4 regions of the Escherichia fergusonii ATCC 35469 genome follow, and region 3 is predicted to be linked to each of the others. Evidence: predicted binding sites of a transcription regulator. Region 3 holds the regulator's gene; each other region holds the start of a gene.
What was found. Region 3 encodes CRP, which controls carbon source genes, mostly activating them, when cyclic AMP is high. Its sites were predicted from a motif close to ATGTGANNNNNNTCACAT; they were not measured.

Region 1 (3,244 bases), 280 kb from region 3:
TTCATTAAAGTATCAATGATTATATGGCAATGTTGATGCAACACTAAGTCAATGTCATCTTCATCCTGAACGTGAACAACCTGGCTCTTATTGAGCAAAAATGTAATAGCATTAAATAAAACAGTGTCCTTTGTGATAACCAAAAACATGACCGACTCCTGTTGCAGTTCATTCTTTCTCATTTGCGGTTAATTTTTTAAATTGTGCTTAGATCCTCTTTGGCATTTTTATCTAAAAACGGATACCTGATGAGGTATCCGTTGAGTCTAATGACAAACATGTGATTGCCTGATGCGCCACGCTTATCAGGCCCGAAGGGTATCTGCAATATCATATTGAATTTGCAGATCCTGGCAGGCCAAATAAGACCTTCATGCTGCATCTGACATGAAACAGCGAACGAGTTTCTATACTCGTCATACTTCAAGTTGCATGTGCTGCGTCTGCGTTCGCTCACCCCAGTCACTTACTTATGTAAGCTCCTGGGGATTCACTCGCTTGTCGCCTTCCTGCAACTCGAATTATTTAGAGTATGATCTGTTATTTAATTAATTCCGGAGTAACAGAACTCACGTTTTCGCCGTAATACGGCGCACCCCAACCTGGTTCAGGCCAGAAGGCACCATAGCCGTAATCCCATAAGTTGTAAGTGGTATTCACGGTTTCAACCATGCGCCAAATCTGAATCCCTTGAATATTCAGATTAACGAAATCGTAAGGAACTTTGTTGATAAAGCCCTGTTGTTCACCTTGAATAGTGCCCAGCACGGTAACGTAATGATTGCGGTAGTTTACCGGGTCAAGGAAACCATTCTGTTTAGCCAGAATACGCCCCTGATAGTTGGCATCGAGTTCAGGTTTGGCATAACGGTCTAAAGGTAAAACGGCAATTTCCAATAATGTGTCATTTTTGGAGTTGATCACATTTATAACTTTACCGCCAAAGCGAGCCTGTTGACCTACATATAAATTTGGCTGGTTGTGGACAGCAACGAAACTTTTCTGGATATCGGGTTGGTTATTACCTTTGATATTCTGTGGAATAGAACTACAGGCAGCCAGCAATAATGACAGGCTGATGATAAGCGCACCTTTTGTTTTGTTCATGTTACTGTCCTTTTCAACGTCAACAAATGATATGCAAATAATAGGATTTTTTCGGTTAATTTCTCAGTTTAATGAGCGAAATAGCCGATAGTGGTATTTTTTGGTCTAATTGTATTTTTATATACAGATTGATGATCGAGGAGAGGGAATATATTAACGTCTGGTTTTATACCCTGCTAATTATTAGACAGGATATATTGATGTGTTGTCATGAATAAAAAGACACAGGGTTTGTATCCTGGGAAACTGCCATAATTGGTCAACCAATAATGTGATCTAAGCCTCATTTTACATCATTAACACCAACATCAATGCCCGTCAGATAGCCTGCATTGCCTGTAATTGTGATTTGGTTAACCAATTTTGACTTCAAGGTTGACATGTCTGACCAAAAAGTGGAACTTATACGTCATCTCGTCCGGCACGACGCTATAAGTACGTCGAAAGACCCGGCTATCTAATCAATCTGGGGATCTACTGACACCCCACCACGTGAAGAGGAAAAATCATGGAACAGACCTGGCGCTGGTACGGCCCAAATGATCCGGTCACTTTAGCTGATGTACGTCAGGCGGGCGCGACTGGCGTGGTTACCGCTTTGCACCATATCCCGAACGGGGAAGTGTGGTCAGTAGAAGAGATCCTCAAACGCAAGGCGATCGTTGAAGACGCAGGCCTGGTGTGGTCTGTTGTGGAAAGTGTGCCAATTCACGAAGATATCAAAACTCATACTGGCAACTATGAGCAGTGGATCGCTAACTATCAGCAGACTCTGCGCAACCTGGCGCAGTGCGGCATTCGCACCGTGTGCTACAACTTCATGCCGGTGCTCGACTGGACCCGTACTGACCTCGAATACGTGCTGCCAGACGGCTCCAAAGCTCTGCGCTTCGACCAGATCGAATTTGCTGCATTCGAACTGCACATCCTGAAGCGTCCAGGCGCGGAAGCGGATTACACCGAAGAAGAAATTGCTCAGGCCGCTGAACGCTTCGCCACTATGAGCGACGAAGACAAAGCGCGTCTGACCCGTAACATCATTGCCGGTCTGCCGGGCGCGGAAGAAGGGTACACCCTCGACCAGTTCCGTAAGCACCTGGAGCTGTACAAAGATATCGACAAAGCCAAACTGCGCGAAAACTTTGCGGTCTTCCTGAAAGCCATTATTCCGGTTGCCGAAGAAGTTGGCGTGCGTATGGCTGTTCACCCGGACGATCCGCCGCGCCCGATCCTCGGCCTGCCGCGCATTGTTTCCACCATTGAAGATATGCAATGGATGGTTGATACCGTAAACAGCATGGCGAACGGTTTCACCATGTGCACCGGTTCTTACGGTGTGCGTGCTGACAACGATCTGGTTGATATGATCAAGCAGTTCGGTCCGCGCATTTACTTCACCCATCTGCGTTCCACCATGCGTGAAGATAACCCGAAAACCTTCCACGAAGCGGCGCATCTGAACGGTGACGTTGATATGTACGAAGTGGTGAAAGCGATTGTTGAAGAAGAACACCGTCGTAAAGCGGAAGGCAAAGAAGACCTGATCCCAATGCGTCCGGATCACGGTCACCAGATGCTGGACGACCTGAAGAAGAAAACCAACCCAGGTTACTCCGCGATTGGTCGTCTGAAAGGCCTGGCCGAAGTTCGCGGTGTCGAAATGGCGATCCAGCGCGCTTTCTTTAGCCGTTAATATCCACCGGCATGGCTGCGCGCCGTGCCGGTTCCTTCTTCCTTGCCGTCACTCTCTGAAGACGGATTCTGGAGTTTACGATGACTACTATTGTTGACAGCAATCTGCCGGTTGCCCGCCCGTCATGGGATCATTCTCGTCTGGAATCACGCATTGTGCATCTCGGTTGCGGGGCGTTTCACCGCGCGCACCAGGCGCTGTACACCCATCACCTGCTGGAAAGCACGGATAGCGACTGGGGGATCTGCGAAGTTAACCTGATGCCAGGCAACGACCGTGTGCTGATCGAAAACCTGAAAAAACAGCATCTGCTGTACACCGTAGCGGAAAAAGGCGCAGAAAGCACCGAGCTGAAAATTATTGGCTCGATGAAAGAAGCGCTGCACCCGGAAATCGACGGTTGTGAAGGTATTCTCAACGCGATGGCGCGTCCGCAGACGGCGA
Region 2 (3,244 bases), 1.2 Mb from region 3:
GCTTTACCGTTGTCCAGTACCGCCTGCAATTTCGCGCGCGCTTCGGCGTCATCTTTCGCCAGTTTGCCGGAGGTAAGCATCTCCACACACAACGCCATCGTGACATCAAACAGACGCGGGTTACGATACTCACCAGTCAGGAACTGCACCGCTTCACGAACTTCAACCGCGTTACCTGCACTGGAGGCCAGCACCTGATTCATATCGGTGAGCAGCGCGGTGGTGCGCACGCCAGCGCCGTTAGCCACGCCAACAATCGCTTCGGCAAGGGCTTCAGAGAGTTCGTAGGTCGGCATAAACGCGCCGCTACCCACTTTCACGTCCATCACCAGCGCGTCCAGACCTTCCGCAAGTTTCTTCGCCAGGATCGAGGCAGTGATCAGCGGGATGGAATCCACGGTTGCGGTAATATCGCGGGTCGCGTAGAAACGTTTATCTGCCGGAGCCAGTGAGCTGGTCTGGCCGATAATCGCCACGCCGACGTCTTTAATAATTTCGCGGAAACGGTTGTCATCCGGGAAAATGTCGAAGCCAGGGATGGATTCCAACTTGTCGAGCGTACCGCCAGTATGGCCGAGGCCGCGACCGGAGATCATCGGAATATAGCCGCCACAGGCAGCGACCATCGGCCCCAACATCAGCGAAGTCACATCGCCGACGCCGCCGGTCGAGTGTTTATCAACAATCGGGCCATTCAGATGCAGGCTTTTCCAGTCGAGAACGGTTCCTGAATCTCGCATCGCCATCGTCAGCGAGACACGCTCCGGCATTGTCATATCGTGGAAGAAAATGGTCATCGCGAGGGCGGCAATCTGCCCTTCGGAGATAGTGTTGTCGCGAATACCGTTGATAAAGAAGCGAATTTCTTCATCGCTCAGCGCATGACCATCACGTTTTTTACGAATAATTTCTTGTGCGAGAAACAAGGTAACCTCCCGTGGAAAAGAGACGAGGTAATCGGGGAACCGGATGAGCATCGCTGCGTCATCCGGCAAATCAAGCCTTAGTAGCTGCTGGCGCTCTTACCGTCGCCGTGGCCCAGCGCTTTCAGCAGGCTTGCCAGCAGGCTGGAAGCACCAAAGCGGTAGTGACGCGCATCAGCCCAGTCAGCACCGAACAGTTCATCTGCGATGGCAAGATATTTCTGCGCATCTTCCGCAGTACGCACGCCGCCCGCCGGTTTGAAACCAACGGTTTTTTCTACGCCCATGTCGCGAATCACTTCCATCATGATGCGCGCGCTTTCCGGCGTCGCATTCACAGCCACTTTACCGGTAGAGGTTTTGATGAAATCAGCACCCGCTTTGATGGATATTTCAGACGCTTTACGGATCAGCGCTTCGTCTTTCAGTTCGCCAGTTTCGATGATCACTTTCAGCAGTACGTTCGCTGCCGCGCAAGCCTCTTTACAGGCTTTCACCAGATCAAAACCAACCTGCTCGTTACCCGCCATCAGTGCACGGTACGGGAACACTACGTCAACTTCATCGGCACCGTAGGCGATTGCCGCACGGGTTTCTGCCAGCGCGATTTCGATGTCGTCGTTACCGTGTGGGAAGTTAGTTACCGTAGCGATACGGATTTCCGGGGTGCCCTGCTCTTTCAGCGTTTTGCGAGCAATCGGGATAAAGCGAGGGTAGATACAGATAGCGGCGGTATTGCCGACCGGAGTTTTGGCCTGATGACACAGAGCGATCACTTTCTCGTCGGTGTCGTCGTCATTCAGGGTGGTCAGGTCCATCAATTTCAGTGCACGCAGGCTGCTTGCTTTCAGATCAGTCATTTCATTCTCCTGGCTTGTCGCCAATAAAATTCACCTTGCGAGTTTGTTAGTATTCTAACATCTACTCCGCAACACACTTCGATATACATCACAATTAAGGAAATCTACTTACAAGTTTGCATCACTGTAATGCGATCTGGTTCAAATAATTCACTTTCAAATGAATGCGTCAGTGGTGGCAAACGCATCAGGATCAAAGTGAACATCACGAAACTTCTTACAATGGCGCATCACCTTCGGCATAAAAGGAACAGAAGATGCCCACTTCTCATGAAAATGCACTGCAACAACGTTGCCAGCAAATTGTCACCAGCCCGGTACTTAGCCCGGAGCAGAAACGCCATTTTCTGGCACTGGAAGCAGAAAACAATCTGCCTTACCCGGCGTTGCCTGCCGAAGCCCGCCGCGCGCTGGATGAAGGTGTAATCTGCGATATGTTTGAAGGTCATGCGCCGTATAAACCGCGCTATGTCTTACCCGATTACGCCCGTTTTTTGGCCAACGGTTCAGAATGGCTGGAGCTGGAAGGCGCAAAAGATCTTGATGACGCACTCTCTCTGCTGACCATTCTTTACCACCACGTTCCTTCGGTCACATCGATGCCGGTCTACCTGGGGCAACTGGATGCGTTGTTGCAACCGTATGTTAGAATTCTAACACAAGACGAGATCGATATTCGAATAAAACGTTTCTGGCGTTATCTCGACAGAACCCTGCCAGACGCCTTTATGCACGCCAATATTGGCCCATCTGATTCACCCATTACCCGTGCGATTTTACGCGCAGACGCAGAGCTGAAGCAGGTTTCACCGAACCTGACTTTTATCTACGATCCTGAAATCACCCCTGATGACCTGCTGCTGGAAGTGGCGAAAAACATCTGTGAATGTAGCAAACCGCACATCGCCAACGGTCCCGTGCATGATAAAATTTTCACAAAAGGGGGCTACGGGATTGTGAGCTGTTACAACTCACTGCCGCTGGCGGGTGGTGGCAGCACGCTGGTACGCCTTAACCTGAAAGCCATTGCCGAGCGCAGCGAATCGCTGGATGACTTCTTTACGCGCACTCTACCGCACTACTGCCAACAGCAGATCGCCATCATCGATGCGCGGTGTGAATTCCTCTATCAACAATCACACTTCTTTGAGAATAGCTTCCTGGTGAAAGAAGGGCTGATTAACCCTGAACGTTTTGTGCCAATGTTTGGCATGTATGGGCTGGCGGAAGCGGTTAACTTGCTGTGTGAAAAAGAAGGAGTTGCCGCGCGTTACGGTAAAGAAGCCGCCGCAAATGAAGTGGGTTATCGCATTAGCGCGCAACTGGCGGAGTTTGTCGCCAATACCCCCGTGAAATATGGCTGGCAAAAACGCGCCATGTTACACGCACAGTCGGGGATAAGTTCCGATATCGGCACCACGCCGGGCGCACGTTTGCCATATGGCGATGAGCCAGATCCGA
Region 3 (3,244 bases):
GTTTATCGGCCAGTAAATCACGGGCATAGAGCGGTTTTTGGGTGCGTAGTACACGAGCGATGCGGCTGAAGTGCCAATAGCAGAATTGCCCAACAGGATTATCCGGATGCTGGCGGGCGATTTTTTCCAGTGCGCCAATTTGTTTTTCCATCGTAAAGCGCGTCGGCAGGCGATGGTAAAGAATGTCATCAGCCAGCACGCGCAGGCGAGTGGCGACAGTTTGCGCATTCCAGCGGATAACTTCTTCCGCATGGCTACGCTCGACCAGCTTTTGCACCTCTTCCGGCTGATGCAAGCTGACCGAAATATGTTCCTGTAAATCCAGCGCCTCCTGGAAAATACGCAGCATCCGCTTGTAGTCAGTATTATTTTGCGCGGAAAGCATATGCATTTGCTGATAGCACTGAGTAATTAAATCGACCGCTTTTTGCTGGCGCACCAGCAGTGGTGGCAATGCTTTTTCAGGATCGGTGTGCTGGGTAAGCAGGCTGTATTTGGCTTCGCAGTAATCCGCCAGTTCACGGTACAGCAGACTTAGTGACTCGCGTAGCGGTTGTTCGCGCCAGATCCAGAACCAAAACCAGTTAAACAATCCGTACCAGAGAGTGCCCAGCGCATAGATGAGCAACGGTTCCCAGACTGGCATGTATCCCGCCAGACTGAGGGTAAAAATGGCGGCGAGCAGCGATGCGGGAAGCAATTTTGCGTGCAATGGCCCCAGCTCAGCAGTGACACCAAGCACCAGCGTTAATCCGGTCAGCAAAAAGGGCAGGGGAACATCTTTTGCCAGTAACAGCTGTGTCAGCAAGCTACAGGTGGCAAACAGTGACGCACCAATGATTAAGCGTTTGAAAAAACGTTTATGAGGCGTATCAAGGCCCGCAATATTGCAACAGGCAGGAACGAGGGAGAAGAGCAGACCGAATCGTAATTCGCCAAGCATTAACCCAACGGCCACGGGCAAACATAGCACTAGCGTTTGTCGTAGTGCATAGTTGATATCGGGGTGATAAATCAGTCTGCGCCACATCGGGGGAAACAAAATGGCGCGCTACTCAGTAACGCGCCACTCCGACGGGATTAACGAGTGCCGTAAACGACGATGGTTTTACCGTGTGCGGAGATCAGGTTCTGATCTTCCAGCATCTTCAGAATGCGTCCCACGGTTTCACGAGAACAGCCGACAATCTGACCGATTTCCTGACGGGTAATTTTGATTTGCATACCGTCCGGGTGAGTCATGGCATCCGGTTGTTTTGCCAGGTTCAGCAGAGTCTGTGCAATGCGGCCCGTCACGTCGAGGAACGCCAGGTTGCCCACTTTCTCTGAAGTGACTTGCAAACGACGCGCCATCTGTGCAGACAGACGCATCAGAATGTCCGGGTTTACCTGAATCAATTGGCGAAATTTTTTGTACGAAATTTCAGCCACTTCACAGGCGGTTTTCGCACGTACCCATGCGCTACGTTCCTGGCCCTCTTCAAACAGGCCCAGTTCGCCAATAAAATCACCCTGATTCAGATAGGAGAGGATCATTTCTTTACCCTCTTCATCTTTGATCAGCACTGCCACAGAGCCTTTAACGATGTAGTACAGCGTTTCCGCTTTTTCACCCTGGTGAATAAGCGTGCTCTTGGATGGGTACTTATGAATGTGGCAATGAGACAAGAACCATTCGAGAGTCGGGTCTGTTTGCGGTTTGCCAAGCACCATGCGCGGTTATCCTCTGTTATAAGCTTTCTCCAGAGCCAGAAAACGCCGCTGTCTCTGGATTGCCGAAATGTGCTTCCCGCTATCTGGGAAGAGGCTGTCAAATACGTACTGCATCTGTTATGTGAAGTCCGTTACACACATGCAGTACATCAATGTATTACTGTAGCATCTTGACTGTTTTAGCATAGCTTTCGCCGTGTGTCTCCTGGTGTCTCGCTTCAGCTTGACTCAGGTCGCCTTCTGTTGCGCGATTTGGTCAGTACGCGTACGCTGTGAATAAATTTGATGCAGTGGAGTGGCAAAAATGCAAGCGCGAGTGAAGTGGGTCGAAGGGTTAACTTTTTTGGGCGAATCCGCATCTGGTCACCAGATTTTAATGGACGGCAACTCTGGCGATAAAGCGCCAAGTCCGATGGAAATGGTGTTGATGGCGGCGGGTGGTTGTAGCGCCATTGATGTGGTTTCTATCCTGCAAAAGGGGCGTCAGGATGTTGTCGATTGTGAAGTAAAATTGACCTCTGAACGCCGCGAAGAGGCACCACGCCTGTTTACGCACATTAATCTGCATTTTATCGTCACCGGTCGCGACCTGAAAGACGCAGCAGTTGCGCGTGCGGTAGATCTCTCTGCCGAGAAATATTGTTCAGTGGCGTTGATGCTGGAAAAAGCGGTGAATATTACTCACTCGTATGAAGTGGTTGCCGCGTGATTTAATGTCAGGAGTACGATGCCGGATAATTGTTTATCCGGCATATTAGCAGAGTTACTCGATTTTCTTTCCTTCCATCAATCGTTGCACCAGTGGCAGCATAATTAACTCCATTGCCAGACCCATTTTACCGCCCGGCACCACTAATGTATTGATGTGGGAAATGAATGAGCCCTGCAACATCGCCAGCAGCCAGGGGAAATCGATCCCTTCCAGATTACGAAAATGGATCACCACAAAGCTTTCATCCAGTGATGGAATGCCCTTTGCTGCGAACGGGTTTGAGGTGTCGACAGTGGGAACGCGCTGGAAGTTAAGATGGGTGCGGGAAAACTGCGGCGTGATGTAGTTGATATAGTCTTCCATTGAACGTACTACTGAGTCCATCACCGCTTCTCGTGAGTGCCCGCGCTCGCTGGTGTCGCGGATCAGTTTTTGAATCCACTCAAGGTTAACGATAGGCACTACGCCGACCAGTAAATCCACATGCTGCGCAACGTTATGATGTGGTGTGACCACGCCGCCGTGTAGCCCTTCATAAAACAGTACATCAGTGGGTTCCGGTAAAGGTTGCCATGGGGTGAATGTCCCCGGCACCTGATTCCATGGTACGGCTTCGTCGTACGTATGCAGATATTTGCGTGATTTTCCTTTGCCGCTCTGACCGTATTCAATGAAGGTTTGTTCCAGCAGGCCGAAGTCGTTAGCTTCGGGGCCAAAGTAGCTGATATGCCGCCCGGCATCACGCGCCTTGCGGATCGCCATGTCCATTTCCGGGCGCGTGTAACGGTGAAAACTGTCGCCTTCCACCTCAGCTGCATG
Region 4 (3,244 bases), 1.4 Mb from region 3:
TAATAGATAAAGAATGAGGCGTGGTTAATGTTTGAACAATAAGCGTTGCTTAATAAATTCTGTTTACGTTTATCATTACACTCAGAGAAAGAGAGCCTTTTCGATTACAGGAATGCGTAATAACAAATAACAGACAGAAAAAAGCCCGCACATGGCGGGCTGGGGAATTTTGCAGCAGAAAATTAGAACTGGTAAACGATACCCACTGCGAACTGGTCGTCGGTATTCAAACCATGATCAAGAACGTAATCGCTCTTATCCAGCAGGTTAATTTGGTAAGCAGTGTACACGTTCATGTTTTTATTGAAGTAGTACCATGTACCAATTTCAATGTAGTTCAGACGGTCAGAGTCTTTATAACCTGCAACATCCAGTGCCTTAGAGTAGGAGTAGCCGATGGACGGACGCAAACCGAAGTCAAACTGGTACTGAAGAACAGCTTCGAAGTTCTGTGTTTTGTTCACAACATTACCAGCATCGGAGTTCATGTTGTGAGTTTCACCGTACATTACAGCTGCATAAATGTTGTTCGCATCATATTTTGATGACAGTGCCCAAACTTCTGCTCTTTCGCCTTTAAGGTCAGATGACTGAGCATCAGTACGGTCAGAGTTTGCATACGCACCAGCAAATGAGAAACCATCAATGGTATAAGTTGCAGATAAACCATGACCGTCACCATTAGCTGAGCTGTTATTGCCTTCATTTTTACCCTGATATTGCAGAGCAAAATTCAGACCTTCAACCATGCCGAAGAAATCAGTGTTACGATAGGTTGCAACACCGTTGGTACGGTTGGTCATAAACAGGTCAGTGCTTGCCCATGAGTCGCCGCCCCACTCAACAAACATATCAGTAAACGCTTCAGCATCATAAGCAACACCGACGTTACGACCGTAATCAAAAGAACCAAGATCTTTGTAGCTCAGACCAGCATATGCCAGACGAGTCTGATCATTGTTTGAGTCGTTAGATGCTTCCAGGTCAACTTCAAACTGACCATAACCAGTCAGTTCAGGATTGATTTGAGTTTCACCTTTCACGCCAAAACGGGCATAAGAGGTATCTTGAGAGTTGTCACCCTTTTCACCATTTTCACGATCAGTCAGGATACGCTCGCCAACCATCTTGCCGTAAAAATCTACTTTATTACCATTCTTGTTATAAATTTCAGCCGCATTTGCTGCGCCAGCAACTAATAATGCCGGGACCAGCATTGCCAGAACTTTTCTTTTCATTATGTATTCCCTTGTGATAATAATTTCTATGAATATATAGATAAAGTGCTGTTATCCAAAAAAGAGCACGTTTGGATACTATTCTATGAAGTTCATTTTATTTTAAGACTTGCATGTAACAATTCTATTTAAAGTATTGCAAAATGTTTCTATTGCGCTATTTATAATTTAAATATAATGATTGTGTTTCGATGTATTTACATTATGTATGGTATATATATCAATAAGTTATTGTTTTTATGAATACATTCATGCAAGCAATAAAAATAATACAATCAAGAAGGGGTTAACGGGTCTTTTAATATCTTTGTGCGAAAAAAAACCGACAAATTAATGTCGGTAAATAGGGTAGTAACAGATTGTAGATGATAAAAGGCTAATAACCGGGCTATCATTGCATACAAAATGTGAAAGCCAAAGTCCGAATACAAACGTTGGTAATATTTCTGCAATAAATATTACCAACCAGACCCCGGCGATACTTAAAGCAAAAAAGCCTGATATCACCCCACTTAATACAATATCTACTCATTAATTTATTTAGTGGGTGTATGAATTGTGTAACAAGCAAAGGCAAAAGGGTAGAAAAGCGTGAGTTACTTCACATAAAATGAGAGGGCTTGTGTTATGGGTAACAACATAAATGGAGAGCGTCAAATCTATGGAAACAAGAACCTCGCGTAGCCCCGGTGGCAAACTGGCGCTATGTGCCTTTTATGCCTGGTGCATCTACTTTGCATGGGCGATGGTGCGTTATATCTGGACCATCAGCTCACTACAGTCTGCGCCTATCGCTGGCTTCGAAAGCGATTTAGGTTCCACCAGTGGAAAATGGCTGGGTGCATTGCTGGGCTTTATGATATTTGCCCTGGTAGGTGCAATCCTTGGTGGCATCGCCTGGTATACCGGACCACGCAACTGCCGCAGGTGAAGCAAAGGCTGAAAATTGCTAAGGTGGCCTTGCGTAAACATTCGGAGGCGCAATGGACATATCACACTGGCAAACGCAATTTGAATCCTGGCTCACGCGCCATCACCAACAGCTTGATGCCGCCCATGACATCGCTCACTTTCGCCGTGTCTGGGCGACATCGCAAAAACTGGCGGCAGATCATCCCGTCGATAAGTTGGTGATCCTGACCGCCTGTTACTTTCACGATCTGATCAGTCTGGCGAAAAATCATCCCGAACGTCATCGCTCATCTATCCTTGCTGCGCAAGAGACGGCGCGCGTGCTCAGGCAACAATTTCCCCTGTTTCCGGCTGATAAAATCCCGGCGGTGTGCCATGCCATTGAAGCGCATAGCTTTAGCGCAAAAATCCCCCCGCAAAGCCTGGAAGCGAAAATAGTTCAGGATGCAGACAGACTGGAGGCGCTGGGGGCGATTGGTCTGGCACGGGTATTTGCTGTTTCTGGCGCACTGGGGGTGGCACTGTTTGATGCCAACGATCCCTTCGCCCTGCATCGCTCACTGAACGACAAACAGTATGCTCTCGACCATTTTCAGATGAAGCTATTAACCTTACCGGAAACCATGCAAACCCCACTGGGTAAACAACTCGCCCGGAAAAATGCGGATTTCCTCGTGACGTTTATGGCGAAGTTGAGTGCGGAATTAAACGGCGACTATGATTCGTTGGATCAAAACGTTATCTGCACATTTACTCGATAAATCATCAGCATAAGGACGTTGCAAATGGCCGATGTTCACGATAAAGCCACACGTAGCAAAAACATGCGGGCCATCGCGACCCGCGACACCGCCATCGAAAAGCGTCTTGCCAGTGTGCTTAACGAGCTTGGTATACCGTATCGCGTTCAGGACGCCTCGCTGCCAGGCAAACCTGATTTTATTATTGATGATTATCAGTGCGTTATATTTACCCATGGCTGTTTCTGGCACCAGCATCATTGTCACCTGTTTAAAGTTCCGGCGACACGCACGGCGTTCTGGCTGGAAAAGATTGGCAAAAATGTTGAGCGTGATCGTCGTGACCAGGTGCGT

Region 1: a site for CRP is predicted at 1,377-1,394, ahead of uxuA (mannonate dehydratase). Genes of this name have one in related genera too.
Region 2: a site for CRP is predicted at 1,913-1,930, ahead of deoC (deoxyribose-phosphate aldolase). Genes of this name have one in related genera too.
Region 4: a site for CRP is predicted at 1,828-1,845, ahead of drpB (cell division protein DrpB). Genes of this name have one in related genera too.

The regions. Positions count from the first base shown of each region.
Region 1 is NC_011740.1:3,101,683-3,104,926, reverse strand. It holds gene EFER_RS15290 (helix-turn-helix domain-containing protein) at 1-149, opposite strand, end outside; gene EFER_RS15280 (Slp family lipoprotein) at 541-1,107, opposite strand; gene uxuA (mannonate dehydratase) at 1,616-2,800, shown strand; gene EFER_RS15265 (fructuronate reductase) at 2,881-3,244, shown strand, end outside.
Region 2 is NC_011740.1:4,563,564-4,566,807, reverse strand. It holds gene deoA (thymidine phosphorylase) at 1-926, opposite strand, end outside; gene deoC (deoxyribose-phosphate aldolase) at 1,004-1,783, opposite strand; gene EFER_RS22325 (YjjI family glycine radical enzyme) at 2,041-3,244, shown strand, end outside.
Region 3 is NC_011740.1:3,385,576-3,388,819, reverse strand. It holds gene EFER_RS16735 (YccS/YhfK family putative transporter) at 1-1,030, opposite strand, end outside; gene crp (cAMP-activated global transcriptional regulator CRP) at 1,081-1,713, opposite strand; gene EFER_RS16725 (OsmC family protein) at 2,018-2,422, shown strand; gene EFER_RS16720 (phosphoribulokinase) at 2,477-3,244, opposite strand, start outside.
Region 4 is NC_011740.1:1,993,012-1,996,255, reverse strand. It holds gene EFER_RS09770 (porin) at 183-1,238, opposite strand; gene drpB (cell division protein DrpB) at 1,900-2,169, shown strand; gene EFER_RS09760 (phosphohydrolase) at 2,222-2,911, shown strand; gene EFER_RS09755 (very short patch repair endonuclease) at 2,936-3,244, shown strand, end outside.